DNA from 3 places in the Streptomyces sp. NPDC048612 genome. Region 1 is predicted to be linked to each of the others. Evidence: riboswitches for the same ligand, from Rfam matches in the RefSeq annotation. Region 1 holds a riboswitch; each other region holds the start of a gene.
The links. A riboswitch is a leader RNA that binds a small molecule or an ion and turns the genes downstream of it on or off. The one in region 1 is predicted to bind glycine.
Positions count from the first base shown of each region.

Region 1 (10,303 bases):
GGCGGGCACGGTCTCGGCGGGCCGGCCGTCCGTGGCGGTGAGGTGCGCCCGCAGCGGGGCGCCGTCGGAGCCCTCGTCGATCGCCGCGACCGTGTGGCGGGTCAGGACGCGGATGCCGCGCTTGGTGAAGGAGCGGGTGAGGGCGCGCCCGATGTCCTGGTCCTCGCCGGGCAGCAGCGTCGGCATCATCTCGACGACGGTGACCTCGGCGCCGAAGGCGTGGAACATGCTCGCCCACTCGGCGCCGACCGCGCTGCCGCCGACCACGAGGACCCGGGAGGGGACCCGCGGCAGCAGGAACGCCCCGTCGGAGGTGACCACTCCGGGCAGGTCGGCGCCGGGAACGGCCGGCACGGCGGGCCGGGAGCCGGTGGCGACGACGAGGTGGTGGGCGGTGAGGTGTTCACGGGCGGGGCCCTCGGCCGGCGGGGCCGCGTACCGCGGACCGTCGTCGCCGAGAGGGGCGGGCCCGGCCTCGTGCACGGCGACGGTGTGGTCGTCGACGAAGCGGGCGTGGCCGGTCACCACGGTCACGCCGTTGGCCTTGAGGAGGTGTGCGATGCCGTCCGTCAGCGTGCGCACGATGCGGTCCTTGCGCCGGAGGACCGTCGCGTAGTCGAGCCGGACGTCGTCGGCCAGGACACCGAACTCGTCGGCGCCGCGTACGGTTTCCAGGACCTCGGCCGAGCGCAGCATCGCCTTGGTCGGGATGCAGCCCCAGTTCAGGCACACCCCGCCGGGGCGCTCCTTGTCCACCAGGGCGACCTTCTTGCCCAGTTGTGCCGCACGGATCGCGGCGACGTAGCCACCGGGGCCACCGCCGATGACGAGGACGTCGAACTGCTGGTTCATGGTGTGCTCTTCTCAGGGGAGGGAGGGGTGGGGGTGGTGTCCGCCGGCGCCACGGCGCGCCCCGGCCGTCGGGTGGGTACGCGTTCACCGGGGTGGTGGGTGAGCACACGGGCGACCGCTTCGGCGGCCGCGCGGAAGCCGGCCTCGCCGCAGCCGCGGGCCGCGAGGGCGTCGGCGCCGACACTCACTCCTGAACTCGCGGTAGATGTACCGGAGTTGAGTGAGAGCGTGGTGCGCTCCACGGTGATGCCGAGGGATCGGAGAGCTTCTGCTGCCGCGCACACGTCCAGGCCCGTGCTCCGGAGGTCGACGAGGACGCGGTCCGTCTCGGTGGAACCGGTCAGCACCCGGGCCCCGGTTTCGGCGACATCGTCGGCCAGGAGCCGGCCGGCCATGATCCGGGCGGCCCGCAGCCCGGCTGCCTGCTGCTCGCGGAAGGCCGGTACGGCCGCGCACCGGAAGGCGGCCGCCTTCGCCGCCATGCCGTGTGCGAACGCCTCCGTCTCCCGGTCGGGGAGCGCGACGGCGTCGAGTCGGTGCGCGATGCGGGGATCACCGGTGAGGACGGCGCCCCCGAGCACCGGATGGCTGCCCGTGGTGACGACGTGGGCGTGGGGCACGGGACCGGGGTGCAGCCCGGCCGCGACCGGGCCCGCGACGTTCGCCATGTCCACCAGGAGCAGCGCACCGGCCTCGTCGGCGATCCGGCGGAAGCGCGCGTAGTCCAGGAGCCGTGGGTACGCCGCCCAGCCCGCGAGGATCATCTTGGGGCGCCGCCGCACGGCCAGCCGGTGCACCTGGTCCATGTCGACCGTGAAGTCGGACGGACGGACCTGATAGGTGGCCAGCTCGTACCGCTCGCTCAAGGGGGCCGTGTGGGCCGGGCGCTCCGGTCCGGCGGCCGGCGCCAGGTCCGGCGCGAGCACGGTGTCGCCCGGGGCGAGCAGTGCGGACAGCACCGCCGAGACGGCCTCGTCCCCGGTCCGGTGCCACACCTGGGCGTACTCCGCACCGAACAGCGCCTTGGCGCGGTCGGCGGCCAGCTGCTCGACGGCAGCGGCGGATGCGGCGGCCGGGAGCCGCGGTTCCGGGCCGGTGGGCGTCGCGTCGAAAAGATCGGTCATGGTCGCTCCTCGCGGCGGGATCAGCACTCGATGACGTTGACGGCGAGGCCGCCGCGGGCGGTCTCCTTGTAGATGACCTTCATGTCGGCGCCGGTGTCCTTCATGGTCTTGATGACCTTGTCGAGGGAGACGTGGTGGCGGCCGTCGCCGCGCAGCGCCATACGGGCGGCGGTGACGGCCTTGACCGCGGCCATGCCGTTGCGCTCGATGCACGGGATCTGCACCAGGCCGCCGACCGGGTCGCAGGTCAGGCCCAGGTTGTGCTCCATGCCGATCTCGGCGGCGTTCTCCACCCGTTCGGGGCTGCCGCCCAGGACCTCGGCGAGGCCGCCGGCGGCCATGGAGCAGGCGGAGCCGACCTCGCCCTGGCAGCCGACCTCGGCGCCGGAGATGGACGCGTTCTCCTTGAAGAGCATGCCGACGGCGCCGGCCGCGAGCAGGAAGCGGACGATGCCGTCCTCCTTCTCCTCCCGGGAGACCGCACCCGCGGCGAAGTTGAGGTAGTAGGCCAGCACGGCCGGGATGATCCCGGCGGCACCGTTGGTCGGGGCAGTGACGACCCGGCCGCCGCCGGCGTTCTCCTCGTTGACCGCCATCGCGTAGAGCGTGACCCACTCCATGGCGCGGCCGGCCGGGTCGCCCTCGGCGCGCAGTGCGCGGGCCGAAGTGGCCGCCCGGCGGCGGACCTTCAGCCCGCCGGGCAGGATGCCCTCGCGGGACAGGCCGCGCGCCACGCACGCCTCCATCACCCGCCAGATCTCCAGCAGCCCCTCGCGGATCTCGGTCTCGGTGCGCCAGGCCTTCTCGTTCTCCAGCATCAGGGCCGAGATGGACAGGCCGGTCTCCCGGGTCAGCCGCAGCAGTTCGTCGCCCGTACGGAAGGGGTGGGTGAGCACCGTGTCATCGGGCTTGACGCGGTCCGCGCCGGCGGCCTCCTCGTCGACGACGAAGCCGCCGCCGACCGAGTAGTACGTCTTCTCCAGCAGCGTCGCCCCCTCGGTGTCACGGGCCAGCAGGGTCATGCCGTTGGCGTGGTAGGGCAGGGAGCGGCGGCGGTGCAGGACCAGATCGTCGGAGACGTCGAAACCGATCTCGTGGGCGGGGCCGGTATCCCCCGCAGGCAGGCGCAGGCGCCCGGTGCGGCGAATCCGTTCGACCTCGTCGTCGGCCGTCTCCACGTCCACCGTCCGCGGGGAGTGGCCCTCCAGGCCGAGCAGTACGGCCTTCGGCGTGCCGTGGCCGTGGCCGGTGGCGCCCAGGGAGCCGAACAGCTCCACCCGCACCGAGGCCGTCCGCGCCAGCAGGCCGGCCTCCTGCAAACGGCCGGCGAACATCTGGGCGGCGCGCATCGGTCCGACCGTGTGCGAGCTGGACGGGCCGATGCCGATGGAGAACAGGTCGAAGACGGAGAGGGCCATGGGAAGGGCTCCTTTGCGAGAGGTGGTCGGGGAAGGGACACGGACCGCGCGGGCGGTCGCGCCTGCTCCGTCAGGTCTGCCGGGGCCTCTTGTCGCGTGCCTGCTGATACAGCCGTCCGGCACGGTAGGAGGAGCGGACCAGCGGGCCGGACAGCACTCCGGCGAAGCCGATCTCCTCGGCCTCCTGCCCGAGTTCGGTGAACTCCTCGGGCCGGACCCACCGTTCGACCGGGTGGTGCCGCACCGAGGGGCGCAGGTACTGGGTGAGGGTGACCAGGTCGCAGCCGGCGGCGTGCAGGTCGGCCAGCGCGGTGGAGATCTCCGCCCGGGTCTCCCCCATTCCCAGGATCAGGTTCGACTTGGTGACCAGGCCGGACTCCCGTGCCGCGGTGAGCACTCCGAGCGATCTGTCGTAGCGGAACGCGGGCCGGATGCGCTTGAAAATCCGCGGCACCGTCTCCACGTTGTGGGCCAGTACCTCCGGGCGCGACTCGAATACCTGGGCCAGCAGTTCGGGGACGCCGTTGAAGTCCGGGACCAGGTTCTCCACCCCGGTGCCCGGGTTCCGTGCGTGGATCTGCCGGACCGTCTCGGCGTACAGCCAGGCACCGCCGTCGGGCAGGTCGTCGCGGGCCACCCCGGTGATCGTGGCGTACCGCAGCCGCATCGTGGCCACCGACTCCGCCACCCGGCGCGGCTCCTCCCGGTCCAGCGGCTGGGGCCGGCCGGTGTCGATCTGGCAGAAGTCACAGCGCCGGGTGCACTGGTCACCGCCGATGAGGAAGGTGGCCTCGCGGTCCTCCCAGCACTCGAAGATGTTGGGGCACCCGGCCTCCTGGCACACGGTGTGCAGCCCTTCGGCCGCCACCTGCGACCGCAGCGCGTTGTACTCCGGCCCCATGCGCACCCGGGTCCTCATCCACTCGGGCTTCCGTTCCACGGGGGTCCGGCTGTTGCGCACCTCCAGCCGCAGCAGCCGGCGGCCGTCGGGGGAGGTGGGGGAGGTGGGGGCGTCACTCATGGCACTGCTCCGGGTACGGGGAGGGGTGGCGGCGGGCACGGCTGCGCGAGCCCGCGCGGGTCAGGACGCGAACGCTTCGGGCGGCGGGCAGGAGCAGACCAGGTTGCGGTCGCCGTGCGCCTGGTCGACCCGGCCGACCGGCGGCCAGTACTTGTCGGGGGTGACGCCCGCCGGGAAGACGGCCCGCTCGCGTGAGTAGGCGCGGGTCCACTCGCCGGCGAGGGCGGCGGCGGTGTGCGGCGCCTGGCGCAGCGGGCTGTCCGCCAGCGACCAGACGCCCTGGTCCACCAGGTCGATCTCGGCGCGGATCGCGATCATCGCCTCGCAGAAACGGTCCAGTTCGGCGAGGCTCTCGCTCTCGGTCGGCTCGACCATCAGCGTGCCGGGGACCGGAAAGCTCATCGTCGGCGCGTGGAAGCCGTGGTCGATGAGGCGCTTGGCGACGTCGTCGACCGTCACCCCCGTGGCGGCGGTGAGGGGGCGTACGTCGAGGATGCACTCGTGCGCGACGAGGCCCGACTCTCCGGCGTACAGGACCGGGAAGTGGGGCGCGAGGCGGCGGGCCACGTAGTTGGCGCTCAGCACGGCCACCCGGGTCGCCTCGGTCAGCCCCTCGGCGCCCATCATCCGGATGTAGGCCCATGGGATCGGCAGGATGCCGGCGCTGCCGAACGGCGCGGCGCTCACCGCCCCGATGCCGTCGCGGCGCCCGGTGTCGGGGTGCAGCGGGTGGGTGGGCAGGTACGGCGCGAGGTGGGCGGCCACCGCGACCGGGCCGACGCCCGGACCGCCGCCGCCGTGCGGGATGCAGAACGTCTTGTGCAGGTTGAGGTGTGACACATCGCCGCCGAACTCGCCGGGCCTGGCGACTCCGAGCAGCGCGTTGAGGTTGGCGCCGTCGACGTAGACCTGTCCGCCGTGCTCGTGCACCAGCTCGCACAGCCGGGTGATGCCCTCCTCGTAGACGCCGTGCGTGGAGGGGTAGGTCACCATGATCGCGGCCAGGTCGTCGGAGTGCTTCGCGCACTTCGCTTCGAGATCGTCGAGATCGACCGTGCCGTCGGGCCGCGAGGCCACCACGACGACGCGCATCCCGGCCATGGCGGCCGAGGCCGCGTTGGTGCCGTGCGCGCTTGCCGGGATGAGGCACACATCGCGTCCGCCTTCGCCGTTGCTCCGGTGGTAGCGGCGGATGGCCAGCAGGCCGGCGAGTTCGCCCTGCGAGCCCGCGTTCGGCTGGAGGGAGACCTTGGCGTACCCGGTGACCTCCGCCAGCCAGCCCTCCAACTGCCCGACCAGGGCGAGATACCCGGCAGCGTCCGTGAGCGGCGCGAAGGGGTGCAGGTCGGCGAAGCCGGGCCAGCTGACCGGTTCCATCTCCGTGGTCGCGTTGAGCTTCATCGTGCAGGACCCGAGCGGGATCATCCCGCGGTCCAGCGCGAAGTCACGGTCGGAGAGCCGGCGCAGATAGCGCAGCAGCGCGGTCTCCGACCGGTGCTGGTGGAAGACCGGGTGGGTGAGGAACGGGGAGGTGCGCCGCAGGTCCGGGGGCAGCGCCGGACAAGCGCCGTCGGCCGGGCCGTCCGGGTCGTCCCCCGCCGCGCCGAAGGCGTCGAGCACCAGCCGGACGTGGTCGTGCGAGGTGGCCTCGGAGCAGGAGACGCCGACGTGGTCGGTGTCCACCAGCCGCAGCAGCAGCCCCTTGTCGTGCGCGGCCGCGACGACCTCCCCGGCCCGGCCGGGGACCCGCACCAGCAGGGTGTCGAAGAACTCGGGGTGCACCACCGTGATCCCGCTGTTCCGCAGCCCGGTGGCGATGCGCGCGGCGTGCCGGTGCGTCCGCCGGGCGATCCCGGTCAGCCCCTCGGGGCCGTGGTGCACGGCGTACATCGAGGCGACCACGGCCAGCAGGACCTGCGCGGTGCAGATGTTGGAGGTCGCCTTGTCGCGCCGGATGTGCTGCTCGCGGGTCTGCAGGGCGAGGCGGTAGGCGGGCCGGCCGGCGTCGTCCACGGACACGCCCACGAGCCGGCCCGGCAGGTGCCGTTCGAGCCCTTCGCGGACCGCGATGTAGCCGGCGTGCGGTCCGCCGTAGAACAGGGGGACGCCGAACCGCTGGGACGATCCCACGACGAGGTCGGCGCCGAACTCCCCCGGTGGCACGAGCAGGGTGAGCGCCAGCAGGTCGGCGGTCACGGTGACCAGCGCCCCGCGCTCGCGCGCCGCCGCGGTCACCCCGCGCAGGTCGCGGACGGCTCCCGAGCAGCCGGGGTAGGACAGCACCACCCCGAAGAAGTCCTCCTGCGGCAGCGGCTCGGCGACGTCGATCCCGACGACCTCGATGCCGACCGCGGAGGCCCGGGTGCGCAGGACGTCGAGGGTCTGCGGCAGGGTGTCACGGTCGACCAGGACGCGGTGGCGGCTACGGCCGGCGACGCGTCGCATCACCGTGACGGCCTCGGCGACCGCGGTGGCCTCGTCGAGCAGCGACGCGTTGGCGGTCGGCAGTCCGGTGAGGTCGCCGACCATGGTCTGGAAGTTGATCAGTGCCTCCAGCCGGCCCTGGCTGATCTCCGGCTGGTAGGGCGTGTAGGCGGTGTACCACGACGGGTCTTCCAGCACATTGCGCCGGATCACCGCGGGGGTGGTGGTCGCGTGGTAGCCCAGTCCGTTCATGGGGACGGTCACGGTGTTCCGTCCGGCGAACTCCTGCAGCTCCGCGCGGGCTTCGGCCTCGGTGGCGGCGGCGGGCAGGTTCAGACCGGAGGTGCTCCGGATGCCGCCGGGGACGGCGGCGTCGATGAGGGCGGCCAGCGTCGGGTAGCCGACTGCGGCCAGCATGGTGGTGCGGTCGGCGTCGTCGACGCCGATGTGGCGGGTGGCGAACTCACCCGGCGCGGAGGACTCGGGGTAGGTCATGGTGGGAGGCTCCCTGTGGGGGCACCGCGGATGCGGCGCCGTGGACGGGTTGCCTCCCCGCTCTGTCATCGGTACCTGAGAGCTTCACCACCGGGTCCGGCGGTTTGCACCGTGGGCGCAGGACAGGACGTCCTGACTTTCCAGAGTCGCCTGGCCGAAGCGGTAGTGGGGCCTGAGAGATTCTGGGGAGAGTTGCTCCTTCGGCGCCTCGCCAAGGGTGGGCGAGGGCTCTCCCGCTTCGGTTCGAACAGCGCGATGTGAAGTTGTCGGGCGGCGCGGTGGTGAGGCCGGGATGCTCCGGGGAGGAGGTGCTCCTCCGGCGCCACGTCGTCACCCGACGTGGGCTCTCCCGCCGCGGAACCGTCAGCAGAGCAGACGCTGCCGGATCTTTCCCGAGGCAACGTACGGGCACCGGAACACAGCCGTCAAGGGTCTGCCGACGGACCTGCCGGTAACCTGGCGGTCCCGGAAGCGAGGCCGTGAGCTGCACAAACGCCGTCCCCTACGGGGAAGCGCCGCGCTACCCAGGAGTAGCGTCCAGCCTTCGGCCGGTCCCTTGACCGGCCGCTGAGGGGGCCCTAGCCTCACCGCACATCGCCGTTCACCCCGGAGCGGGAGAGCACTGGATCAGCCAGACCCGGTCGCCGAAGGAGCAACACCTCCCCGGAAACTCTCAGGCATCCCTACCGCTCGGGCAGGCAACTCTGGAAAGCAGGCGCCGACGCGCCTCGCCGACGGTGCAAGCCGCGCCCTGAGCGCGGCGAAGCTCTCAGGCTCATGACAGAGGGGGAGGCTCACTCGGCCGCACGGGCCCCTGCCCGTGCTCGACATTCGAGGAGCCCCTGATGGCTCTCCTGCCGCTCTCCCCCGACCGCCACCCGCCTGCCGGCTCCCGGGCTGACGGTCAGGCTTCTGTGTGGGCCCGTTCAGCGTACTGACACCCTTCAGTTCGGCTGCCGCGTCTGCGCGCGCAGCCCCTGCCGCACGCCCCTGGGGCGCGTGGTCATGCTCCGAGAGACCCCCTGTCCCGTGCCCGCACGGGGCTTGAGATCCGCGAGGTTCACCCATGCCTGAACACAGTGACACCGGCCTGACCACCACGCCGGCCGGCTCCACACCCCCGCCCGAGGGTGAGCAGCACCTCTCCCGCCAGCTGTCCAACCGGCACATCCAGCTCATCGCGATCGGCGGGGCGATCGGCACCGGCCTGTTCATGGGCTCGGGCAAGACCATCTCGCTGGCCGGGCCCTCGGTGATCTTCGTCTACATGATCATCGGCGTGATGCTCTTCTTCGTGATGCGGGCGATGGGCGAGCTGCTGCTGTCCAACCTGCGCTACAAGTCCTTCGCCGACTTCGCGGCCGACCTGCTGGGCCCGTGGGCCGGCTTCTTCACCGGCTGGACGTACTGGTTCTGCTGGATCGTCACCGGCATCGCCGACGTCATCGCCATCTCCGGGTACGTGGCCTACTGGTGGCACGATCTGCCGCTGTGGATACCGGCGCTGGCCGCCGTCGTCCTGCTGATCGCCCTGAACCTGCCCACCGTGAAGGCCTTCGGCGAGACCGAGTTCTGGTTCGCGCTGATCAAGATCGTCGCGATCGTGGCGCTGATCGTCGTCGGGCTGGTCATGGTGTTCAGTCACTTCCAGGCGCCCGGTGGGGCGGCGGCGAGCTTCTCCAACCTCTGGAACGACGGCGGGTTCTTCCCCACCGGCCCCATGGGGTTCGTCGCGGGATTCCAGATCGCGACCTTCGCCTTCGTCGGCATCGAACTGGTCGGCACCACGGCGGCCGAGGCGGAGAACCCGGAACGGAACCTGCCCAAGGCGATCAACTCGATCCCGGTGCGCGTGATGCTGTTCTACGTCGTCGCGCTGGCCGTGATCATTTCGGTGACGCCCTGGCGCGAGATCAGCGCGGACCGCAGCCCGTTCGTCGTGATGTTCACCCTTGCCGGTCTGGGGATCGCCGCCTCGCTGATCAACTTCGTGGTGCTGACCTCGGCCGCCTCGTCGGCGAACTCGGGCATCTACTCCACCTCCCGGATGGTGTACGGGCTGGCCCAGGAGGGCGACGCCCCGGGGCGCTTCGGCAGGCTCACCTCCAGGAAGGTACCGGCCAACGCCCTGCTCCTGTCCGGGATCTTTCTGCTCGCCGGTGTGGTGATGGTCGCCATGGACGACTCGATCATCGAGGCCTTCACCCTGGTGACCACCGTGTCCGCCGTGCTGTTCATCTTCGTCTGGTCGATCATCCTGATCAGCTACCTCGTGTACCGCAGGCGCCGTCCGCACCTGCACGAGGCCTCGGCGTTCAAGATGCCCGGCGGCATCGTCATGTGCTACGTCGTGCTCGCGTTCTTCGCGTTCCTCATCTGGGCACTGACCCAGGAGGCCGACACCCTGCGGGCCCTGGTGGTGACGCCGGTGTGGTTCGTCGTCCTCGGCGTCGCCTGGGCCTGCCTCCGCCGCCGCCCGCACCATTCCGCGCGTGCGGCGGCCTTCCGTGCCGCACTCCGCGACGGCGCACGGCAGGACTGACCCGGCCACCGCAGAGCCAGGGATTCCGGGGGAATCCGCGAAGACGCCCGGCCGGGATTCCCGGCCGGGCGTCTTCATGAACGGCGCGCGGCCGACGGCCCCTTCACCGCGCGTACCGGCCCCCGGCTACCGCCGTTCCCGCTGGGCCGCCACGACCTGGTTGATGGTGCGCTCGGCGCCGGAGCCGCGCTGCACCTTCTCCGCGAAGCCGGGGAACTGCCCGGCGATGGCGCTGAGCACCTTCAACTCCACCGGCGCCACGTTGACTTCGCACAGATCGCGCTCGACGGCCCGGATCACCCCCGCCACCACCTGGCCCGGGGAGACCATGCGCACGCCGGCCGGCGGCGTGGCGCCCGTGACGGCGAACATGCCCGCCTCGCTGACGGCGCCGGGCTGGACCACGGAGACACCCACCCCCGTACCG
Region 1 is NZ_JBICVV010000018.1:82,091-92,393, forward strand. It holds gene lpdA (dihydrolipoyl dehydrogenase) at 1-852, opposite strand, end outside; gene ACGFN2_RS24940 (serine hydroxymethyltransferase) at 849-1,976, opposite strand; gene ACGFN2_RS24945 (L-serine ammonia-lyase) at 1,997-3,394, opposite strand; gene lipA (lipoyl synthase) at 3,465-4,415, opposite strand; gene gcvP (aminomethyl-transferring glycine dehydrogenase) at 4,476-7,334, opposite strand; glycine riboswitch at 7,485-7,580, opposite strand; glycine riboswitch at 7,937-8,033, shown strand; glycine riboswitch at 8,034-8,125, shown strand; gene cycA (D-serine/D-alanine/glycine transporter) at 8,401-9,876, shown strand; gene ACGFN2_RS24965 (SDR family NAD(P)-dependent oxidoreductase) at 10,003-10,303, opposite strand, start outside.

Region 2 (10,303 bases), on a different contig from region 1:
TCCGACGGCGCCGGGGGGCTGCCCGCACCCGCCGACCTGCTGGTGCCGCTGGCGCCCGCCCCGCCGGGTATCGCCGCGCACCGCCCCCAGCACCTCGCCGACCTGCTCCCCCGGCTCACCCTGCGCCTCGCCCCCGCGCCGCTCCTCGCCGAACCCGCCTGACCCGGCGGCGCCGCCCCGAGTTGCGGCGCCCGCCGTCCCGCCCGAGCGTGCCCCGCGGCCCCGTCCGGCCACGGGGCGCTCACGCGTGCTCACCCACGCGGCCTAGTCCGCGGATACCACTGCCAACCCTCTTGGGGAGGAGTGCAATTGGGAGCAACCGCCCGCACGGGTGACGCGTCCCTACCGAGTGAGTACCGCTGCTGCGAAATCCCTGCGGAATCGCGTCCGTGGGGCAACACTGGGACCGACCGACAGAAACGGGGGAGCGGCCATGAACCCCTCATCGAGCCGCACGACGACGTTCACCTCACCGCAGCGAAAGACAACTTCCATGTGCCAGCACCAACCGCCATGCCCGTCAGCAGACTCCACCGACCGGGAGGCCGCACACCTTGTGGCGCACCATCCGGAGCAGGGCTGGAGCCTGCTCTGCAACGGCGTCCTGCTCTTCGAGGACACCGGTGAGCTGCTCCCGGACGGGCAGGTCATCGCCCCGCACCGCGCCCGGGTCGGCGCCGCCGCCTGACCCGCCGCGCTCACCACGAACCACAGGGCCCCCGGCAGATCTGCCGAGGGCCCTTGCTGCTGCCGTGGGTCAGTTGTCGTACTCGTCCAGCGGCGGGCAGGAGCAGACGAGGTTTCGGTCGCCGTAGGCACCGTCGATCCGGCGCACCGGCGGCCAGTACTTCTCGGCGACGGAGACACCGGCCGGGAAGACGGCCTCCTCACGGGTGTACGGGTGCGTCCAGTCCCCACCGAGCGCGCCCGCGGTGTGCGGGGCGTTGCGCAGCGGGTTGTCGTCCTTGTCCCACTCCCCCGAGCCGACCTTCTCGATCTCCGCACGGATCGCGATCATCGCGTCACAGAACCGGTCCAGCTCCGCGAGGTCCTCGCTCTCCGTCGGCTCGATCATCAGCGTGCCGGCCACCGGGAACGACATCGTCGGCGCGTGGAAACCGTAGTCGATCAGCCGCTTGGCCACATCGTCGATGCTCACACCGGTCGCCTTGGTCAGTGGCCGGACGTCGATGATGCACTCGTGCGCCACCAGGCCGCCGGGGCCGGTGTAGAGCACCGGGTAGTGCGGCTCCAGACGCTTGGCGATGTAGTTCGCGCTGAGGACCGCGACCTGGGTGGCGCGCTTGAGGCCCTCACCGCCCATGAGCCGGACGTACGCCCAGGAGATCGGCAGGATGCCGGCCGAGCCCCAGGGAGCGGCGGAGATCGGCCCGACGCCCGTCTCGGGGCCGGCGCCCGGCTGCAGCGGGTGGTTGGGCAGGTACGGCGCCAGGTGGGCGCGCACACCGACCGGGCCGACACCGGGGCCACCGCCGCCGTGCGGGATGCAGAACGTCTTGTGCAGGTTCAGGTGCGAGACGTCGCCGCCGAACTTGCCGGGCTCGGCGAGCCCGACCAGCGCGTTGAGATTGGCGCCGTCGACGTAGACCTGACCGCCGGCCTCGTGCACCGCCGCGCAGATCTGGGTGATGTGCTCCTCGAACACCCCGTGGGTGGAGGGGTAGGTCACCATCAGGACCGCGAGTTCGTCACGGTGCTTCTCGATCTTGGCGTGCAGGTCGTCGGTGTCGACCTCGCCGTCCTCACCGGTCTTGACGACGACGACCTTCATCCCGGCCATCACGGCGCTGGCGGCGTTGGTGCCGTGCGCCGAGGACGGGATCAGGCAGACCGTGCGCTGCTCGTCGCCGTTGGCACGGTGGTAGGCGCGCACGGCCAGCAGGCCGGCCAGCTCGCCCTGCGACCCGGCGTTCGGCTGGATGGAGACCTTGTCGTAGCCGGTGACCGTGGCCAGCCGCTCCTCCAGCTCCTGGATGAGCGTGAGGTAGCCCTCGGCCTGGCCGGCCGGCGCGAACGGGTGCAGCTGGCCGAACGCGGGCCAGGTGACCGGCTCCATCTCGGTGGTGGCGTTCAGCTTCATCGTGCAGGAGCCGAGCGGGATCATGCCGCGGTCCAGCGCGTAGTCCTTGTCGGCGAGGGTGCGCAGGTAGCGCAGCATCGCCGTCTCGGAGCGGTACTCGTGGAAGACCGGGTGCGCGAGGTAGTCGTCGTGGCGCAGCAGCCCCTGCGGCAGCGCCTCGGCCGCGGCCGCGTCCAGCTGCTCGACGTCGCCCTGCACCCCGAAGGCGCTCCAGACACCGGCCAGCTGCGCCCGCCCGGTGGTCTCGTCACAGGCGATGCCCACCAGGTCCGCGTCGACCTGCCGGAGGTTGACACCGGCCTCGCGGGCGGCGGCGACGACGTCGGCGGCCCGGCCGGGCACCCGCGCGGTCAGGGTGTCGAAGTACGCGTCGTGCACGATCTCCACCCCGCCGGCCCGCAGGCCCTCGGCGAGGACCGCGGCGTAGCGGTGGGTGCGCCGGGCGATGGTCCGCAGGCCCTCGGGCCCGTGGTAGACCGCGTACATCCCGGCCATGACGGCGAGCAGCACCTGCGCGGTGCAGATGTTGCTGGTGGCCTTCTCCCGGCGGATGTGCTGCTCACGGGTCTGCAGCGCCAGCCGGTAGGCCTTGTTGCCGTCGGCGTCGACGGAGACGCCCACCAGACGTCCGGGGAGGCTGCGGGCGAACTGGTCACGGACGGCCATGAAGCCGGCGTGCGGTCCGCCGAAGCCCATCGGGACACCGAAGCGCTGGGTGGTGCCGACGGCGATGTCCGCGCCCAGCTCACCGGGTGAGGTGAGCAGCGTCAGGGCGAGCAGGTCGGCGGCGACGGTGACGATCGCGCCCAGCTCGTGGGCCTGCTCGATGAGGGCGCGGGGGTCGCGCACCGCACCGGAGGCGCCCGGGTACTGGAGCAGCACACCGAACACACCGCGCTCGGCGATCTCGGCCGGGATGCCGTCGGACAGGTCCGCGACCACGACCTCGACGCCGGTGGGCTCCGCACGGGTCTCGATCACGGCGACGGTCTGCGGCAGACAGTCGGCGTCGACCAGGAAGACGCCCTGCTTGACCTTGCCGACACGGCGGGAGAGCGCCATCGCCTCGGCGGCGGCGGTGCCCTCGTCCAGCAGCGAGGAGCCGGAGGTGGGCAGTCCGGTCAGGTCGGCGACCATGGTCTGGAAGTTCAGCAGCGCCTCGAGGCGGCCCTGCGAGATCTCCGGCTGGTAGGGCGTGTACGCCGTGTACCAGGCCGGGTTCTCCATGACGTTGCGCAGGATCACCGGCGGGGTGAACGTGCCGTAGTAGCCGAGACCGATCATGGAAGCGAGGACCTGGTTGCGGTCCGCCAGGCCCTGGAGCTCCTTGAGCACCTCGGCCTCGGTACGGGCCTGCGGCAGGCCGAGCGCCTCGGCGCTCTTGATCACATCGGGCACGGCGGTGGCGGTGAGCTCGTCCAGCGACCCGAAGCCGATGTGCGCGAGCATCTTCGCCTGCGCCGCCTGGTCGGGACCGATGTGCCGGCGCTCGAAGGGGGTGCCGCTTTCCAGCTCGGTCAAGGAGATGCGATTGGTGGTCATCTGCGGGGGCCTCCTGGTCGGTGCGACCTACGAGGGGCACCACGGCGCGGGTGCCCGGACGGCCTCCCCCTCTGTCATCTAACCTGAGAGCTTCACCGGCCCGCCCAGGAGCGGCCCGGCTTTCACCGTCGGTGAGGAGGGGTCCCGGCGCTGTGCCTTCCGTGGCCCGCCCTGCTTTCCAGAGTGACCTCGTCCATGCGGTACGGGTGCCTGAGAGATTCCGGGGAGGAGTTGCTCCTTCGGCGCCCTGGTCGCGAACGACAAGGACTCTCCCGCACGGGGTCTGCGGCCAATCGCCAGCCTACCAGCGTGGCTCTCGAAGGCTCCTTCGAGTGGCCGGGGCATGAAATGTGCCGTTTGGTAGTTGTCACAGGGCAGTTGCGACCAATTGGAGGGGCCGTGCAAACCGATATCGATCCCCGAAGCCTGATCGGCCGCAAAGCATTCGACCGTAACGGCGCGAAAATAGGGACCATCGACGAGGTCTACCTCGACGATGCGACGGGGGAACCGGAGTGGGCGGCCGTACGCACCGGACTCTTCAGCCGGGATGCGTTCGTCCCCCTGGAACCCAGCAAAATGGCCGAAGAGGGACTGCACATTCCTTACGACCGCAAACTGATCAAGGACGCCCCGGACTTCGGCGTGGGCCGTCATCTCTCCCCTGAGCAGGAACTTCAGCTCTATCACCACTATCGCCTGGATACTTCTTCCCCGACCTCCGATCCGGTGCCGGGCTCCGGCGACACCAACTTCGGCAAGATCGCCGGCTCGGACGACTGACCATCCGCCGGCGCCCCGCCCACCAGCGGCAGGGGCTCCCCCGGCCGCAGCGCCGGGTCCTCGACAGCGAAGGTCCGCACCCTCCCCGGTGCGGACCATGGCGTTTCGAAGCGGACGGTCACCCTCCCCACCCCGCTCCCCTGCACCCAGCCGGCGCCGTACTCCTCGTGCACCACGTCCAGCCCCGGATGCCAGCGCCGCGGCGGCTCCTCCTCGGCCTCCCGCCGCTCCACGCCCCCGGCAGCCCGCTCCGCCGCCGCGGCAGCGGCCGCCGCGGCCGACTCCGCCGCCTCCCGCTCCGTCGCGAGCTGGGCGAACAGATCCTCCTGCGTGAAGTCCGCCAGCCCGCTGACCCCCACGCCCAGCAGCCGCACCCCGCCGGTGGTGTCCACCGTCTCCAGCAGGCGCACAGCAGCCTCCCGTATCACCGCCGGATCGTCGGTGGGCCCGCGGAGCGTCTCGGAACGGGTCAGCGTCGAGAAGTCGTAGTTGCGCACCTTGATGACCACCGTCCGCCCGGAACGCCCGGCCGCCCGCAGTCGCTGGACGCACCGGTCCGCCAGCCGCAGCACCTCGCTCCGCACCCGCGTCCGGTCGGTCAGGTCCACCTCGAAGGTGTCCTCGACGGAGATCGACTTGGCGTCCCGCTCGGCCACCACCGGCCGGTCGTCCTGCCCCAGCGCCATCCCATACAGCCCCGCGCCGTGCGCCCTGCCCAGCAGCCGCACCAGCTCCGCCTCACCGGCCTCCGCGGTCTCCTGGACGGTATGAATCCCGGCCCGGCGCAGCGTCTCGGCCGTCGCGGGCCCCACCCCGGGCAGCGTCCGCACCGTCATCGGGCCCAGCAGCTCCCGTTCCGTGCCCGGCTCGATCACCACCAGGCCGTCCGGCTTGGCCGCCTCGGAGGCGATCTTCGCCAGCATCTTCGCCCCGGCCAGCCCCACCGAGCCGGTCAGCCCCGTCGCGGACCGGATGTCCCGCCGCAGTTGCTCCCCCACGGCCCGTACGGCCGCCCCTTCGGCCGGCACCCCGCCCGCCTCCAGATCGACGAACGCCTCGTCCAGGCTCAGCGGCTCCACCAACGGCGACAGCGTGTGCAGCAGCTCCATCACCGCCTCACTCACCTGGCGGTACAGGGTGAAGCGAGGACTGAGATAGGCGGCGTTGGGGCACAGCCGACGCGCCTGGGCCGTCGGCATCGCGGACCGGACCCCGAAGACCCGCGCCTCGTACGAGGCCGTGGAGACCACACCGCGGCCGCCGACCCCGCCGACCACCACCGGCTTTCCGCGCAGGCTCGGTTTGGCCGCCTGCTCGGCGGCCGCGAAGAACGCATCCATGTCCAGATGCAGGATCGTCGGCGCGGGTCTCACATCTCCGATGCTGCCCCATGCCACTGACAATCGGCCCGATGCCGGGCCGCGCGCTCCGCCCGGGGACTCAGCCCGCGCGGTGACGCCGCCGCGCCAGCTCGTCCTGCGGGTTCTTCCCGATCAGCGTCTCGCCCGTGTCGACGCGCTCCCCGTGGAGCTGTGACAGCGCGCCCTCCACGTCCCGCCAGACCACCCCGACGGCGATCCCGAAGACGCCCTGACCGCCCTGGAGCAGATCCACGACCTGGTCGGGCGAGGTGCACTCGTAGACCGTCGCCCCATCGCTCATCAGCGTCATCCGCGTCAGATCCGCCAGCCCGCGCGAGCGCAGATGCTGGACGGCGGTGCGGATGTTCTGCAGCGACACCCCGGTGTCCAGGAGCCGCTTGACGATCTTCAGGACCACGACGTCCCGGAAGCTGTAGAGCCGCTGGGTGCCGGAGCCGTAGGCCGGCCGGATGCTCGGCTCCACCAGGCCCGTACGCGCCCAGTAGTCGAGCTGCCGATAAGTGATGCCCGCTGCCGCACAAGCGGTCGGGCCGCGATAGCCGATGTTCTGAGCCTCGCAGTCCCCCGACACCGCCGCGGCCGGTGCCGGCGCAGGGTTCGCTGCCGCGCTCGAGTGGAGCGGCAACGCCCCTTCCGCCGCCATACCGTCGCCGGTGATTGCCACGCCGCCCTCCGTCCTCCACGTCCCGGACGGGACCTGCCACATCGACGGTATGCAGTCACTCGGGGTGCGTCAACGATCGCCGCGCTCGCCACGCCGAGTGATAATCACCCTACGAGTGGTTTCTCGTGACCTCGCACGGGGAAGGCCTGATTGTTTGGCCGGAATCAGGCGGTTCGCCTGGCCGATATCACTGGCTGTTGGTCCCGAAGTCCTCGGGCGAGATCTGGTCGAGGAACTCGCGGAACTTCTCCACCTCGTCCTCCTGCTCGTCCGGGATGGCGATCCCCGCGTCGTCCAGCACACCGTCGGTACCGAAGATCGGCGTTCCGGTGCGCAGGGCCAGCGCTATCGCGTCCGACGGACGCGCACTGACCTCGACCCCGCTCGCAAAGACAAGTTCGGCATAGAAAACCCCCTCGCGCAGATCCGTGATGCGGACCTGCGTCAGCTCCTGGCCCACCGCCTCCAGCACGTCCTTGAAAAGGTCGTGCGTCAGCGGCCTGGCAGGGACCATGCCCTGCTGGGCAAAGGCGATGGCGGTGGCCTCCCCTGGCCCGATCCAAATGGGCAAGTATCGATCGCCTCCCACCTCCCGCAGGAGCACGATCGGTTGGCTGGAAGGCATTTCCACCCGGACACCCACGACGTCGAGCTCGTTCACACAGCAACCCTAGGACGTGCCCGGCAGGTTTGGGTAGTCGGGCACTCGTTTGCTCGCTATGGGCGGACCCGCAGCGCGCTCTGCAGCAAGGCCGCGTGGAGCCGTACGGACAGCGTCGCCAGCTCCCTGGCGGTGGCTTCGGCATGCGCCCTGGTCTGCGGGTTACGGTGCCGCCGAAGGGGTGCAACGACCTGTTCGACCAGACCCGCCTCGCGCTCGGCCGCCGCCTTCACCGCACGCAGATGTCGCGGCTCCAGACCGAATCGGCCCAGGTCCGCGACAAGTTTGGCGACCGTGACGGCCTCGATGTCGTATCCGCCGTCCGCGTGGGGGACGATGAGTCCGTAGGACTCCCAGTCGGTGAGCGCCGCCTCGTCCACGTCCGCGGCGGCCAGCAGCTCGGCCCGGCCGATCCGGGCAGCCGTCGGAGGCTCCGTATCCGGGTCGGGCAGGCCCTCGACCAGGTCCCGAGAGGGTGCGGCCGGGGCCGGCAGCGGCACCTGCTCACCGCGCTCCAGGGCGTCCAGATGCTCCCGGATAACCTTGAGCGGCAGATAGTGGTCCCGCTGCATCCGCAGGACGGCGGCCAGCCGCCCGACGTCGTCCTGCGTGAATTTGCGGTAGCCGGAAGGCGTGCGCTTCGGCTCGACGAGTCCCTCGGCCTCCAGGAAGCGAATCTTGGAGATGGTGACCTCGGGAAACTCCTCGCGCAGCTGGGTGAGCACCGTGCCGATGCTCACCGGCTTGCCGTCCGAGGAGGCGGCACCGGCAGAGCCGGCGCCGCCTTTCGGTGTATCGCGCATATGCCTTCCCCGGCCGGTCAGATACCGGCGCCTCGCTGGCTCGCGTAGAAGACCAGGCGGAACTTGCCGATCTGGACCTCGTCGCCGGTCGCGAGGGCGACGGAGTCGATCCGCTCGCGGTTGACGTAGGTGCCGTTCAGGCTGCCGACGTCGGCGACGGTGAAGAGACCGTCGGAACCGCGACGGAATTCCACATGGCGGCGCGAGACCGTCACATCGTCGAGGAAGATGTCGCCCTGCGGATGCCGGCCGGCCGTGGTCAGCTCGCTGTCCAGCAGGAAGCGGCTGCCCGAGTTCGGCCCCCGGCGGACGACCAGCAGCGCCGATCCCAACGGGAGAGCGTCCACGGCCGCCTGGGCCTCGGGCGACAGCGACGGCGCCAGATTCTGGCCCGTCGTCTCCGAGTCGTAGGCCTCCAGCCCCGAAATGGAGATGGTCGACGTCGTCTCGGACGCCCGCTCGGGCTGGGCACCCGCACGCAGCGGCGCGCCACAGTTGGAGCAGAACCGGCTCGCCTCGGCGTTCTGGTTCCCACACCTCGTACAAACCGGCAAGGCCGACCCTCCACCCGTGTGTGCGGCTGATGGTTCCTGGGAACCTATGCGGCCGGCACCGGAGGGGTCAACAGAACCCGCGCCGTACCCCCCGGACGGACCGCTGACCTCGTCACGGAAGAGCGGACGGTCCTCGGACGCGCCGCTCTCGTCGGGCTGACGCGGAGCGCGGTGCCGCGCCGAGCCGCTGTCGCCCTCCTGGCGTGCGCTCTTGCCAAAAAGCTTTCCAAACAACTTCACGGGCGATTCCCCTTGAACGAAACAGACCCGCCCGTGGGGCAGGACGAACCCTCGATGCACACACCGGCCCATCCGGACATCCTGTGAACGTCCGTGGCCTTCAGACAGTTTCCACCACACACCACACGCACGGTGCGTCGACCCCCCGCTACCTCATGCCCTGCTCGGGCACTCGACATACGTGCACGCCTCACTGAGATGACAACCGAGCGTAGTCAGGCCGCTCCGCCTCTCGCAAGGCGTTCACAATGATCTTCTCCTCACGGGTCACAGACACCTTGGCCTGCTCCTTTTCCAGAGTCTGGACCACTCCGCCAGGGATGTTCAGCGCCGGTTCCAAGTCCTCCGGCTTGCCGATGACCTTGAAGCGGAACGGCTGCATGACGCGCTTGCCGTCGATCTCCACGCCACCCCGGACATCCGAGAGATAGCTGTCCGCGACGACCCGTACGTCGTTGACCTGGATGGCCTCCGCGCCGGCCGCCCGCAGTTCCTGGATGGTGTCCAGCAGCTTGTCCGCCTCCACGGAGTGCGTCGGGTCGTCGATGGTCAGGTTGATGCCGGGCCCCCGTGCCGCGACGGTCCCGGCCAGCACGCCCAGCTGCTGTTCCTTCTCCACGGTCTGCTTACGGGCCTCCTCGGCCTGGTCCGAGCTGTTCTCCAGCTCGGTCTTCTGCCCTTCCAGGCGCCGCTGTTCGTCGGTCAACCGCTGGGAGCGGTTGTCCAGCTCGTCCAGAATGCGCACCAGGTCCTCCTGGCGCGCACCTCTCAGCGCACTGCTGTCACTTGTGGAACGTACCTGAATCGCCAGGCCGAGGCCGAGAATGAACAGCAGCAGCGCAACGATCAGTTGAGCCCGGGTCAGCCGCGGCGGCCACAGACTCGCAAGGAGCCGCTCCCGACCGGTCTTCGGGCGTTCCGCACCCCCGTCGTCATCGGCGACGACGTCCGGGGTCGAGGAGTCTGCCCCTTTGCCCTGCTTCTGTCCAGCACTGTCCGGTTCCTGGGCTTCGGCTCCGTCACCGGACTCCGCCTGCTCGGGGGTGCTCCAGCTCTCGGGCGGCATCGGACGCCGGCCGGCCGGGCCGCCGTCCTGCTCCTGCTCCGTCCGCTCCGGTTCCGTCCGCTCCGCCGCCTTCGCCGGCTCCGGTTTCCGCTCCGGCTGGATCTTCTCCAGCTCGGCCTTCTTCTGCGGCTCGGGCTTCTCAGGCTCCGGGGCCTGGTCCTCGGTCATCCGCCTCACGCCCTGAAGACGTGCCGGCGGATCGCGGCGGCGTTGGAGAAGATCCGGATACCCAGCACCACGACGACGCCGGTGGAGAGTTGGGCACCGACACCCAGCTTGTCGCCGAGGAAGACGATCAGCGCGGCGACCACGACGTTCGACAGGAAGGAGACCACGAAGACCTTGTCGTCGAAGATGCCGTCCAGCATGGCGCGCAGACCGCCGAACACGGCGTCCAGCGCCGCGACGACAGCGATCGGCAAGTAGGGCTCGACCACCGTCGGCACCACGGGTCGGACGACAAGCCCGACCACGACTCCCACGATGAGGCCCAAAACGGCGATCACG
Region 2 is NZ_JBICVV010000003.1:561,643-571,945, forward strand. It holds gene ACGFN2_RS08605 (hypothetical protein) at 1-162, shown strand, start outside; gene ACGFN2_RS08610 (DUF5999 family protein) at 494-688, shown strand; gene gcvP (aminomethyl-transferring glycine dehydrogenase) at 758-3,643, opposite strand; glycine riboswitch at 3,832-3,928, opposite strand; gene ACGFN2_RS08620 (PRC-barrel domain-containing protein) at 4,043-4,426, shown strand; gene ACGFN2_RS08625 (DNA polymerase IV) at 4,336-5,799, opposite strand; gene ACGFN2_RS08630 (MerR family transcriptional regulator) at 5,867-6,472, opposite strand; gene ACGFN2_RS08635 (bifunctional nuclease family protein) at 6,660-7,133, opposite strand; gene ACGFN2_RS08640 (MerR family transcriptional regulator) at 7,190-7,936, opposite strand; gene ACGFN2_RS08645 (FHA domain-containing protein) at 7,954-8,802, opposite strand; gene ACGFN2_RS08650 (DUF881 domain-containing protein) at 8,921-9,964, opposite strand; gene ACGFN2_RS08655 (small basic family protein) at 9,970-10,302, opposite strand; gene ACGFN2_RS08660 (DUF881 domain-containing protein) at 10,299-10,303, opposite strand, start outside.
Region 2: it holds a riboswitch for glycine, as region 1 does, so the genes downstream of both, gcvP (aminomethyl-transferring glycine dehydrogenase) here and gcvP (aminomethyl-transferring glycine dehydrogenase) in region 1, are expected to answer to the same signal.

Region 3 (10,303 bases), on a different contig from region 1:
CGGGTCGTACTCGTCGTTCATCGCGACCGTGGAGACGGGCAGACCGTCCGGGACCGCGCCGATCGACTGCTGGATCATCAACCGCACCGAGTCCACCGCCGGTTGACCGGTGTCGTACAGATCCAGACCGATCGCCAGATACGGGGCACCGAGGGCGGGCTGCACCCAGGCCCGGCGCAGCGACCGCACCGCGGGCGTACGGTGCGCGTTCTGGGCGAGGAGCGCGTAGAACTGCGGGATGTCGATGACCGGTTCCGAGATCCGCAGCGGGCCGGCGGGCAGCCGGTCGAGACCGCCGGCGATCCGGCGCAGATCGAGCCAGGGGATACCGACACCGCCGCCGGGGGCGTGCGGATTCAGCCACAGGCCCCAGCGGTCGGGGAAGAGCGCGGCGGCGATCTCCGGGCCGGTGACCACCTCGTGGTCGCGGTTCCAGCCGGAGGCGGCGAGTTCGGGCGCCGAGGTCACACACGGCGCGTAGCCGAGGCCCTCGACCTCCATGTTTCCGTACTGCGCGTCGGGCATACCGGCCCGGCCCTGCCAGAGGAGCATCCAGACCTGGCCCGCGGCGAGCGCGTGCAGCAGTGCTTCATAGGCGTCGTAACGGCCGGGCGAGATCTGCTGGAGCAGCTGCTCCAGCTGTCCGGCCGCCGCCGGTCCCTGATGCGCACCCGCGCTCACGTGGTCCGTCCCTTCTCTCGGCAGGGCACGTGGGGTGCGCCCGCCTGTCATCCAACCAGCTTAGGGCTTGCCCTACGAGTGGTCCCGGGCGTAGAAGGGCCGCACACGCTCCAGCATCCAGCCGGCGACCGGGTCGCCCTGGGCGAGGTCGAGCATGACGAGCTGAACGGGCCAGGGCATCGGCACCGCGCCGAGCGCACGTCCCAGGGCTGACAGTACCGCCTGGCGGGCGGTGCCGTCCTGGAGGGCGGCGACGTCGGCCGCGACCTGAACACCGACGAACAGCGCGGGCGTGTCGCCCTCGACGCTTGCCAGGGCACGCCGGGCACTCAGGACAATTCCGGCGCCGGAGAACTCCAGTCCGGCCGCGGCCAGGAAGTCCACCGGCTCGTCCTGCCAGTCCGGCTCGAAGAGCCGCACCCGGCCGCCGCTCGGCAGCCCCTCGATGTCGTGGTGACCCACATGCCGGTCCCGGCACAGCTCGGCCACCGCGGGCGGCGGCAGCGGGACGCCGACCGTGCCGTCGGGGTTGACCGCGATACCGAGCTGCGGCGGCAGCCCGCGGGCGAACTCCCGTGCCGGGGCGACGGTGAAGGACATGTGCGAGCCGATCACCCGCAGGAACTCCTGCTCGGAGCTGTAGACCGGGACGTAGGGCGCGCCGTCGAGCTCGACGGTGGGCAGGTCGAGGCCGGCTGCGCCCGGGCCCGCGCTCTCCGGGCCGCCGCCTTCGGGCAGCGGCACCCACAGCCGGCTACGGCCGAGGACCTCGACGATCCGGCCCCCGGCGCCCGGGTGTCCGACCGAAGCGGACAGCACCTCTTCGAGCTCGTTCGCCGGCCATGCCAGCTGCGGTATCCCCTGCTCCGGAAATGTCATGTGTCCCACCCGTTCCAAACCGCGCCATCTGGCCAAAGACCCTAAACGAGAAGACGCGCGCCGTGGCGTGCGGGGGCGGTGTCCGGCGACTAGTGGAAGGTCAGCGTCTCCAGGGCGCCCGCCGCGGGCCGGTCGAGGAGGACGGCCGAGCGGAAGCCCTCCGGCAGCCGGGCCGACTCCGCGGCGCCGACCAGCCGGCCCACCGCCCCGCGGTGGCGTGCGAAGGCGTACCCGGACACCCCGCGCCCCCGTGACTCCTGGCCGGAGAGCGCCACCTCGGGTGCCACGTCGAGCAGCACCAGATGCGCCCCGCGGCCGCCGCGCAGCGCCGCGCGGGCGATCCAGCGGCGCACCCACGCCAGCGTTCCGCAGTCGTGCACCACCACGCTGTGACCGGAGCGCAGCGCGCGGCCCAGAGTCAGATAGTGGGCGGCCCGCACCAGCGGGCGGTAGAGGCCGTACGGCAGCCGGCGCAGCCTGCCGCGCTCCCAGCGCTCGCGGACGTCCTGCGAGTCGATGCGGTACACCTCGGCGCCGCGCCCGTCCAGGGGCGGTACGACGCGGTGCATGAAGGTGCTCTTGCCGCTGCCCGGCAGTCCGGAGACCACCACCAGGTCGCCGGCCGGGAACCGCAGCTCGGCGGCGCCCGGGGCCCGCGCCTCGCCCCGCAGGTCCACGACGGCTGCGCCGCGCCCCGGCCGGAGGACGGACCGCGACGCACGGCCGGCCCGGGTCCTGGCGGCGGACGGCGCCGCCGGCGCGGCGCCCGGGGGCACGACCCCTGAAGTCGCCCCGAATGCCGCTTCACTGTGCACCGTGATCGCCCTCCCCGCCCGTTCTGGTCCGGTTTGGTTCCGTCCCCTACCCGCAGAGTGTCAAGAAAAGGTAATGCCCATCAAGGTGATTGTGCGATCCGCCCATGTCGTGGACGGTACGGCGGCTGGGGCTCCTTTATCCGGCGTTCCCGTGTAATGATGTGGCCGCCACGTGCACATCACAGCTCACCCGTGCACCGCCAACTGCATACCGGCCGCTTGTAACCTGCGCGGGAGAGTCCCCGGCCGTGATGGCGGGGCGCCGAAGGAGCAAGTCCTCCCTTGAATCTCTCAGGCCCCTATACCGCGCGGGCGAGGCAGATCTGAAAAGCGAGCCGCAGCCCGAGGGCCGGCTCCACCCAAGGTGCAAACCGGGTCCGTTCGCGGTATCCCGGTGAACCTCTCAGGTTCCGATGACAGATGGGGAGAACGTCTTGTCACCCCTGCCTGGGAGCCCAGAACCATGACTGATGCCCCCCGTCGTACCTCCCGCCCGTCTCCCACCACCACCCTTGCCGGAGACGCTGCGCGCCGCACCACCGCTCTCGATGCCACCCATCGCGCGCTCGGCGCGACCATGACCGACTTCGCCGGCTGGGACATGCCGCTGCGCTACAGCAGCGAGCGCGACGAACATGTCGCCGTCCGCACCCGCGCCGGCCTCTTCGACCTCTCCCACATGGGCGAGATCACCGTCACCGGCCCGCAGGCCGCCGATCTCCTCGACTACGCGCTGGTCGGCAACATCGGCGGCGTCAAGACGGGCCGCGCCCGCTACACCATGATCTGCGAGGAGGCCGGCGGCATCCTCGACGACCTGATCGTCTACCGGCTCGCCGAGCAGGAGTACATGGTCGTCGCCAACGCCTCCAACGCCCAGGTGGTGCTGGACGCGCTGACCGCGCGGGCGGGCGGCTTCGACGCCGCGATCCGCGACGACCGGGACGCCTACGCGCTGCTCGCGGTGCAGGGCCCGGAGTCCCCCGGCATCCTCAAGCAGGTCACCGACGCCGACCTGGACGGCCTGAAGTACTACGCGGGCCTGCCCGGCACCGTCGCCGGCGTCGAGGCGCTGATCGCCCGTACCGGCTACACCGGCGAGGACGGCTTCGAGCTGTTCGTCCGGCCGGCCGACGCGGTCGCCCTCTGGGAGGCGCTGACCGCGGCGGGCAAGGACGCCGGGCTGGTGCCCTGCGGGCTGTCCTGCCGGGACACCCTGCGCCTGGAGGCGGGCATGCCGCTGTACGGGCACGAGCTGACCACCGCGACCACGCCGTTCGACGCGGGCCTGGGCCGGGTCGTGAAGTTCGAGAAGACCTCCAACGGCGGTAACTTCGTGGGCCGCGCGGCGCTGGCCACGGCCGCCGAGCGCGCGGAGACCCAGCCGCCGCGCAAGCTGGTCGGACTGATCGCCGAGGGCCGCCGGGTGCCGCGCGCCGGATACCCGGTCGTCACGGCCGACGGCACGGTCATCGGCGAGGTCACCTCCGGGGCCCCGTCCCCCACGCTCGGCAAGCCCGTCGCCATCGCCTATGTCGACGCGGCGTACGCCACGCCGGGCACCGAGGGTGTCTGTGTGGACATCCGTGGAAGCCATGAGCCGTACGAGGTCACCGCTCTGCCGTTCTACAAGCGGCAGAAGTAGCGGCCACCGGCGGCGGCGCGCACCCCGTGTCCCGCCACCCCCGGACCTGCCCCGGACCCGCTCCGGGTGGGGGGTCCCCCAGCGGTAGCCGGGGGAGTGCCCCCCTTCACGATCACACCCTCGCGTACAGGAGAATCGAGCCATGAGCAACCCCCAGCAGCTGCGCTACAGCAAGGAGCACGAGTGGCTGTCGGGCGCCGAGGACGGCGCCTCGACGGTCGGCATCACCGAGCACGCGGCCAACGCGCTCGGCGACGTCGTGTTCGTCCAGCTCCCTGAGGTCGGTTCCACGGTCGCGGCGGGCGAGACCTGCGGCGAGCTGGAGTCGACGAAGTCGGTCAGCGACCTCTACTCGCCCGTCGACGGTGAGATCACCGCGATCAACGAGGACGTCGTCGCCGACCCCTCGCTGGTGAACTCCGCCCCGTTCGAGGGCGGTTGGCTGTTCAAGGTGAAGATCAGCGGCGAGCCGGGCGACCTGCTCTCGGCCGACGAGTACGCCGCCTTCATCCAGAGCTGAGCCCCGGCTCGCCCCCGCTCCCGGCGTCGCCCGGACGGGGGACCTCCGACCCGCCACCGCCCGTGCGGAAGCCCCCCGGACCCCGTCCGGGGGCCCCGCGCACCGCCTGACTCCCCAGGAAGATCTCATGTCGCTTCTGAACAGCTCCCTCCATGAGCTCGACCCCGACGTCGCCGCCGCCGTCGACGCCGAGCTCCACCGCCAGCAGTCCACCCTCGAAATGATCGCGTCGGAGAACTTCGCCCCCGTCGCCGTCATGGAGGCCCAGGGCTCCGTCCTCACCAACAAGTACGCCGAGGGCTACCCCGGCCGCCGCTACTACGGCGGCTGTGAGCACGTCGACGTGGTCGAGCAGATCGCCATCGACCGCATCAAGGCGCTCTTCGGCGCCGAGGCCGCGAACGTCCAGCCGCACTCCGGTGCGCAGGCCAACGCCGCCGCCATGTTCGCCCTCATCAAGCCGGGCGACACCATCCTGGGCCTCAACCTCGCCCACGGCGGCCACCTCACCCACGGCATGAAGATCAACTTCTCCGGCAAGCTCTACAACGTGGTGCCCTACCACGTCGACGAGAAGTCGAACCTGGTCGACATGGAGGAGGTCGAGCGCCTCGCCAAGGAGCACCGTCCCAAGCTGATCGTGGCCGGCTGGTCCGCCTACCCGCGCCAGCTCGACTTCGCCGCCTTCCGCCGGATCGCCGACGAGGTGGGTGCCTACCTCATGGTCGACATGGCGCACTTCGCCGGCCTGGTCGCGGCGGGTCTGCACCCCTCCCCCGTGCCGCACGCCCACGTGGTCACCACCACCACCCACAAGACCCTCGGCGGTCCCCGCGGCGGTGTGATCCTGTCCACCCAGGAGCTGGCCAAGAAGATCAACTCCGCGGTCTTCCCCGGCCAGCAGGGCGGCCCGCTGGAGCACGTCATCGCCGCCAAGGCCGTCTCCTTCAAGGTCGCCGCGTCCGAGGACTTCAAGGAGCGCCAGCAGCGCACCCTGGACGGCGCCCGCATCCTGGCCGAGCGCCTCGTCCAGGACGACGTCAAGGAGCACGGCGTCTCGGTGCTGTCCGGCGGCACCGACGTCCACCTCGTCCTGGTCGACCTGCGCGACTCCGAGCTGGACGGCCAGCAGGCCGAGGACCTCCTCCACGAGCTCGGCATCACCGTCAACCGCAACGCGATCCCGAACGACCCGCGCCCGCCGATGGTCACCTCCGGCCTGCGGATCGGCACCCCGGCCCTGGCCACCCGCGGCTTCCAGGCCGAGGACTTCCGCGAGGTCGCCGACATCATCGCCGAGGCCCTCAAGCCCGGCTACGACGCCGAGGCCCTCAAGGCCCGGGTCACCGCGCTCGCGGGGAAGTTCCCGCTCTACCCGGCGCTGTGACGCGTCTCATGCGGTGATCTCCCGGACCGCCGGCTGACGGCGGTCCGGGCGTGAACGGGCCGTGAGCCCGGGGCTGTTGGCCCCGGGCTCACGGTGTGCGGGGGCCGGTGCGCGCCGGGGCGCCGGCAGTGCGGTGCCATTCTCGTCATTTGGCCGAAATAAGGTGTCGGCGGCATACGTCAACGGCCCTTCGGCAGCGAGGGGGCATGCGGCACCACCAGGACGGACGACACTTTCCATGGACATGAGCGCCGGCGGGCGCAAGGGGCTCAGCCTCTTCGCCCTGATCATGATCGGCATAGGCTCGATCTTCGGCTCCGGATGGCTCTTCGGAGCCGGCTCCGCCGCCCAGGTGGCGGGCCCCGCCGCACTGGTCGCCTGGGTGATCGGCGTGATCTTCATCGGCATGATCGCGATGTCGTACGCGGAGGTCGGCTCCGCCTACCCGATCCCCGGCGGGATGGCCCGCTACGGTCACCTCTCGCACGGCCCGGTCCTCGGCTTCCTCACCGGCTGGGCGGTGTGGATCGCGACCGCCTCACTGATCCCGATCGAGTCGATCGCGGCCACCCAGTACATGACGTCCTGGAGCTTCGACTGGGCGAAGGGCCTGGTCGATCCGGCCACCCATCAGCTGACCCTGTCCGGCACCGCGATGGCGCTGGTGCTGACCCTCGCGCTCTGGCTGACCTGCTTCTGGTCGGTCCAGCTGCTGGCCCGCGCCAACACGGTGCTCACCCTGGTCAAGTTCGCCATCCCGGTGCTGGCGGTGGTCGCCCTGATCGGGTCCGGCTTCCACACCTCGAACTTCACCGCGCACGGCGGCTTCGCCCCGTACGGCTGGCCGGCCGTGCTCACCGCCGTCACCACCTGCGGTGTGGTCTTCGCCTTCAACGGCTTCCAGGCCGTGGTCAACCTCGGCGGGGCCGCCAAGAACCCGGGCCGGGCCATCCCGCTCGCCCTGGTCGGCGCGCTCGCGCTGGGCCTGGTGATCTACCTGGCGCTGCAGGCCGCGTACCTCGGTTCGGTGCCGCCGGAGCTGCTGGAGCGGTCCGGCGGCTGGCAGGGCGTGAACCTCAACTCGCCGTTCGCCGACCTGGCGGGGCTGCTGATGCTGCACTGGGTGGTCACCATGCTCCAGTTCGGCGCCTTCATCTCGCCGGCCGGGTCCAACATCGCCAATGTCGCCTCGGCCGCCTACATGGTCACCAACCTCGCCGAGACCGGGTTCTTCCCCCGGAAGCTGGCGGCCGTGCACCCCCGCTACGGCACCGCCCGCCCCGCGATGTGGCTCAACCTCGGCTTCTCCGTCCTGCTGCTGCTCACCGTCGGCCGCAGCTGGCAGGCGCTGGCCGGGGTGGTCTCGGCGGCCATGGTCATCTCGTATCTGATCGGCCCGGTCGCGGTGGGCGTGCTGCGGCGGACCCGCCCGGACCTGCCCCGTCCGTTCCGGCTGCCGGCCGCCGGGGTGCTGTGCCCGGTCACCTTCGCCTTCGCCGCCTGCGCGCTGTACTGGTCGAAGTGGCCGGAGACCGGCAAGATCACGGTGCTGACGCTGGTGTCCGCGCCGGTCGCCGCCGTGGTGCTGTGGCGCCGGGACCGGACCGCACGGGGCAACGGCGCTTCCGGCGAGGGCGGCCGGGCGGCGGGCCTGCTGCGGCAGTTCGCCCCGGCCTGGTGGATGATCCTCTTCCTGGTGTGGACGGCCACGGTCTCCGCGCTGGGCGGCGAGGAGTTCGGCGGCCGGGGTCTCCTCCCTGGCGAGCTGGGCACCGCTGTGATCGCGGTCACCGCCCCGCTCTTCTACTTCTGGGCGGTGCGCTCCGGGGTCAGGGCCCACGCACGGGGCCTGACCGGCGAGCCGTCCCCCGCCGAAACCGCCCCGGCACCCACCGTCACCTCCCACGACGAGGACCGGATGGTCTCCGTCTGACGGCACCGCGCCGGGTCCGCGTTACGCTCGGAAACCGGCGCAGAATCTCCCCTTCACCCCCAGCTCCACCGTCCATCACGAGCAGACAAGGGAGTCCGCCTCCGTGGCCATCTCCGTCTTCGACCTCTTCTCCATCGGCATCGGCCCCTCCAGCTCGCACACCGTGGGCCCGATGCGCGCCGCCCGGATGTTCGTCGGGCGCCTCAAGAAGGACGGCCTGCTCTCCGAGACGGTCCGCGTGCGCGCCGAGCTCTTCGGCTCGCTCGGCGCCACCGGCCACGGCCACGGCACCCCCAAGGCCGTCCTCCTCGGCCTGGAGGGCCACTCCCCCCGGACCGTCGACGTGGAATCCGCCGACGACGAGGTGGAGCGCATCCGCACCACCAAGCGGCTGCGGCTGCTGGGCGCGGAAATAGGCGCCGCCCACGAGATCGACTTCGACGAGTCGAACGAGCTGATCCTGCACCGCCGCCGCGCGCTGCCCTACCACGCGAACGGCATGACGCTCTTCGCCTACGACGGCGCGGGCGCCCCCCTGCTGGAGAAGACGTACTACTCGGTGGGCGGCGGCTTCGTCGTCGACGAGGACGCCGTCGCCGGCGAGAACCCGATCGTGCCCGACGACACGGTCCTGACCCACCCCTTCCGCACCGGCGACGAGCTGCTGCGGCTGGCCCGGGACACCGGCCTGTCCATCTCGGCCCTGATGATGGAGAACGAGAAGGCCTGGCGCACCGAGGACGAGATCCGCGCCGGACTGCTGGAGATCTGGCAGGTCATGCAGAGCTGTGTGAGCCGCGGGATGAGCCGCGAGGGCATCCTGCCCGGCGGGCTGAAGGTCCGCCGCCGCGCGGCCCACTCCGCCCGCCAGCTGCGTTCCGAAGGTGACGCGACCGCCCACGCCATGGAGTGGACCACCCTCTACGCGATGGCCGTGAACGAGGAGAACGCGGCCGGCGGCCGGGTGGTGACCGCCCCCACCAACGGCGCGGCCGGCATCATTCCCGCCGTCCTGCACTACTACGTCAACTTCGTGCCCGGCGCCGACGAGGAAGGCGTCATCCGCTTCCTGCTCGCGGCCGGCGCCATCGGCATGCTCTTCAAGGAGAACGCCTCGATCTCCGGCGCCGAGGTCGGCTGCCAGGGCGAGGTCGGCTCCGCCTGCTCCATGGCCGCCGGCGGCCTCGCCGAGGTCCTGGGCGGCTCCCCCGAGCAGGTCGAGAACGCCGCCGAGATCGGCATGGAACACAACCTGGGCCTGACCTGCGACCCGGTCGGCGGCCTGGTCCAGATCCCGTGCATCGAGCGCAACGGCATGGCCGCGGTCAAGGCCGTCACCGCCGCCCGCATGGCACTGCGCGGCGACGGCCGCCACCACGTCTCCCTCGACAAGGTCATCAAGACCATGAAGGACACCGGCGCCGACATGAGCGTCAAGTACAAGGAGACGGCCCGGGGCGGGCTGGCGGTGAACATCATCGAGTGCTGAGTCGGAGGCCCTGACCGGCGCGCGGGTTTCCTCCGGCGCCGTCAGGGCCTTTTCTCTGCCCACGTGACGGCAGGTCCCGGGGGGCGCGCGTCCCCGGGGGACTCATCACGCCGGCCTCTCGGTGAAGCCCTCGCCCTCCGGCTGCCGCCGGCACTCCAGGAGCATCTTCACGGCGAGGCGCTCCGTACGGTCGGGGCTTCCGCGGAGGCGGTGCATGAAGATCCATCGGCCGTCCTCGTGCACCCCGGCGAAGGCCGAGGCGTCGCGGGTCGCCCCCAGGTGCCACAGGGCCTGCCCGCCGCGCTGCCAGGCCGGGGCCGGATCGCCCAGGACCCGGTCGACGGCGAGGCCGACCACGAGGCGGGCAGCGGTGCTGGGGGTGGCCCACAGTCCGCCGGCCGGCAGGATCGGCCCCGACATGGTCCAGGTGCGCCGGGGGCGTCCGAGGAGGCCCGTCGCCACGAGACGCCGGCCGGAGGGCGGTTCGGCGGTGGCCGCGCCCGCCGGCAGCCCCAGAGGGGCGAGCACGTGTGCGTCGGTGAGCTGCTGGAAGGTGCGGCCGGTGGAGGCGGTGAGAACGTGACCGAGCACCGCGTAGCCGAGGTTGGAGTACTCCTTGCTGCCCACCGTCCCGGTGATCGCCTTGTCCAGGCCGCGCAACACCTCGTGCAGGACAGGCTCCGTGAAGGACGCGTAGGGGTCGAGCGCGGAGGTTTCCGTACCGGGAGGGAGTCTGGGGAGACCGGAGGTGTGCTCGGCGAGGTGGCGGAGAGTGACTCCGGTGCCTTTCGGCACCTCGTCCAGCCGGTGTTCGAGCGGTTCGTCCAGGCTCAGCTCCCCCGCTTCGGCGAGCTGGGTCAGGACGGTGCCGGTCACCAGCTTGGTGAGGGAACCCAACTCGACAAACATGTCCACACGGTGACCATGTGTCACGTAGTCACGGATTCCACTGCT
Region 3 is NZ_JBICVV010000016.1:91,786-102,088, forward strand. It holds gene ACGFN2_RS23460 (enhanced serine sensitivity protein SseB C-terminal domain-containing protein) at 1-681, opposite strand, end outside; gene ACGFN2_RS23465 (enhanced serine sensitivity protein SseB) at 754-1,560, opposite strand; gene ACGFN2_RS23470 (AAA family ATPase) at 1,650-2,336, opposite strand; glycine riboswitch at 2,597-2,692, shown strand; gene gcvT (glycine cleavage system aminomethyltransferase GcvT) at 2,839-4,020, shown strand; gene gcvH (glycine cleavage system protein GcvH) at 4,163-4,540, shown strand; gene glyA (serine hydroxymethyltransferase) at 4,668-5,927, shown strand; gene ACGFN2_RS23490 (APC family permease) at 6,166-7,860, shown strand; gene ACGFN2_RS23495 (L-serine ammonia-lyase) at 7,964-9,349, shown strand; gene ACGFN2_RS23500 (serine hydrolase domain-containing protein) at 9,455-10,258, opposite strand.
Region 3: it holds a riboswitch for glycine, as region 1 does, so the genes downstream of both, gcvT (glycine cleavage system aminomethyltransferase GcvT) here and gcvP (aminomethyl-transferring glycine dehydrogenase) in region 1, are expected to answer to the same signal.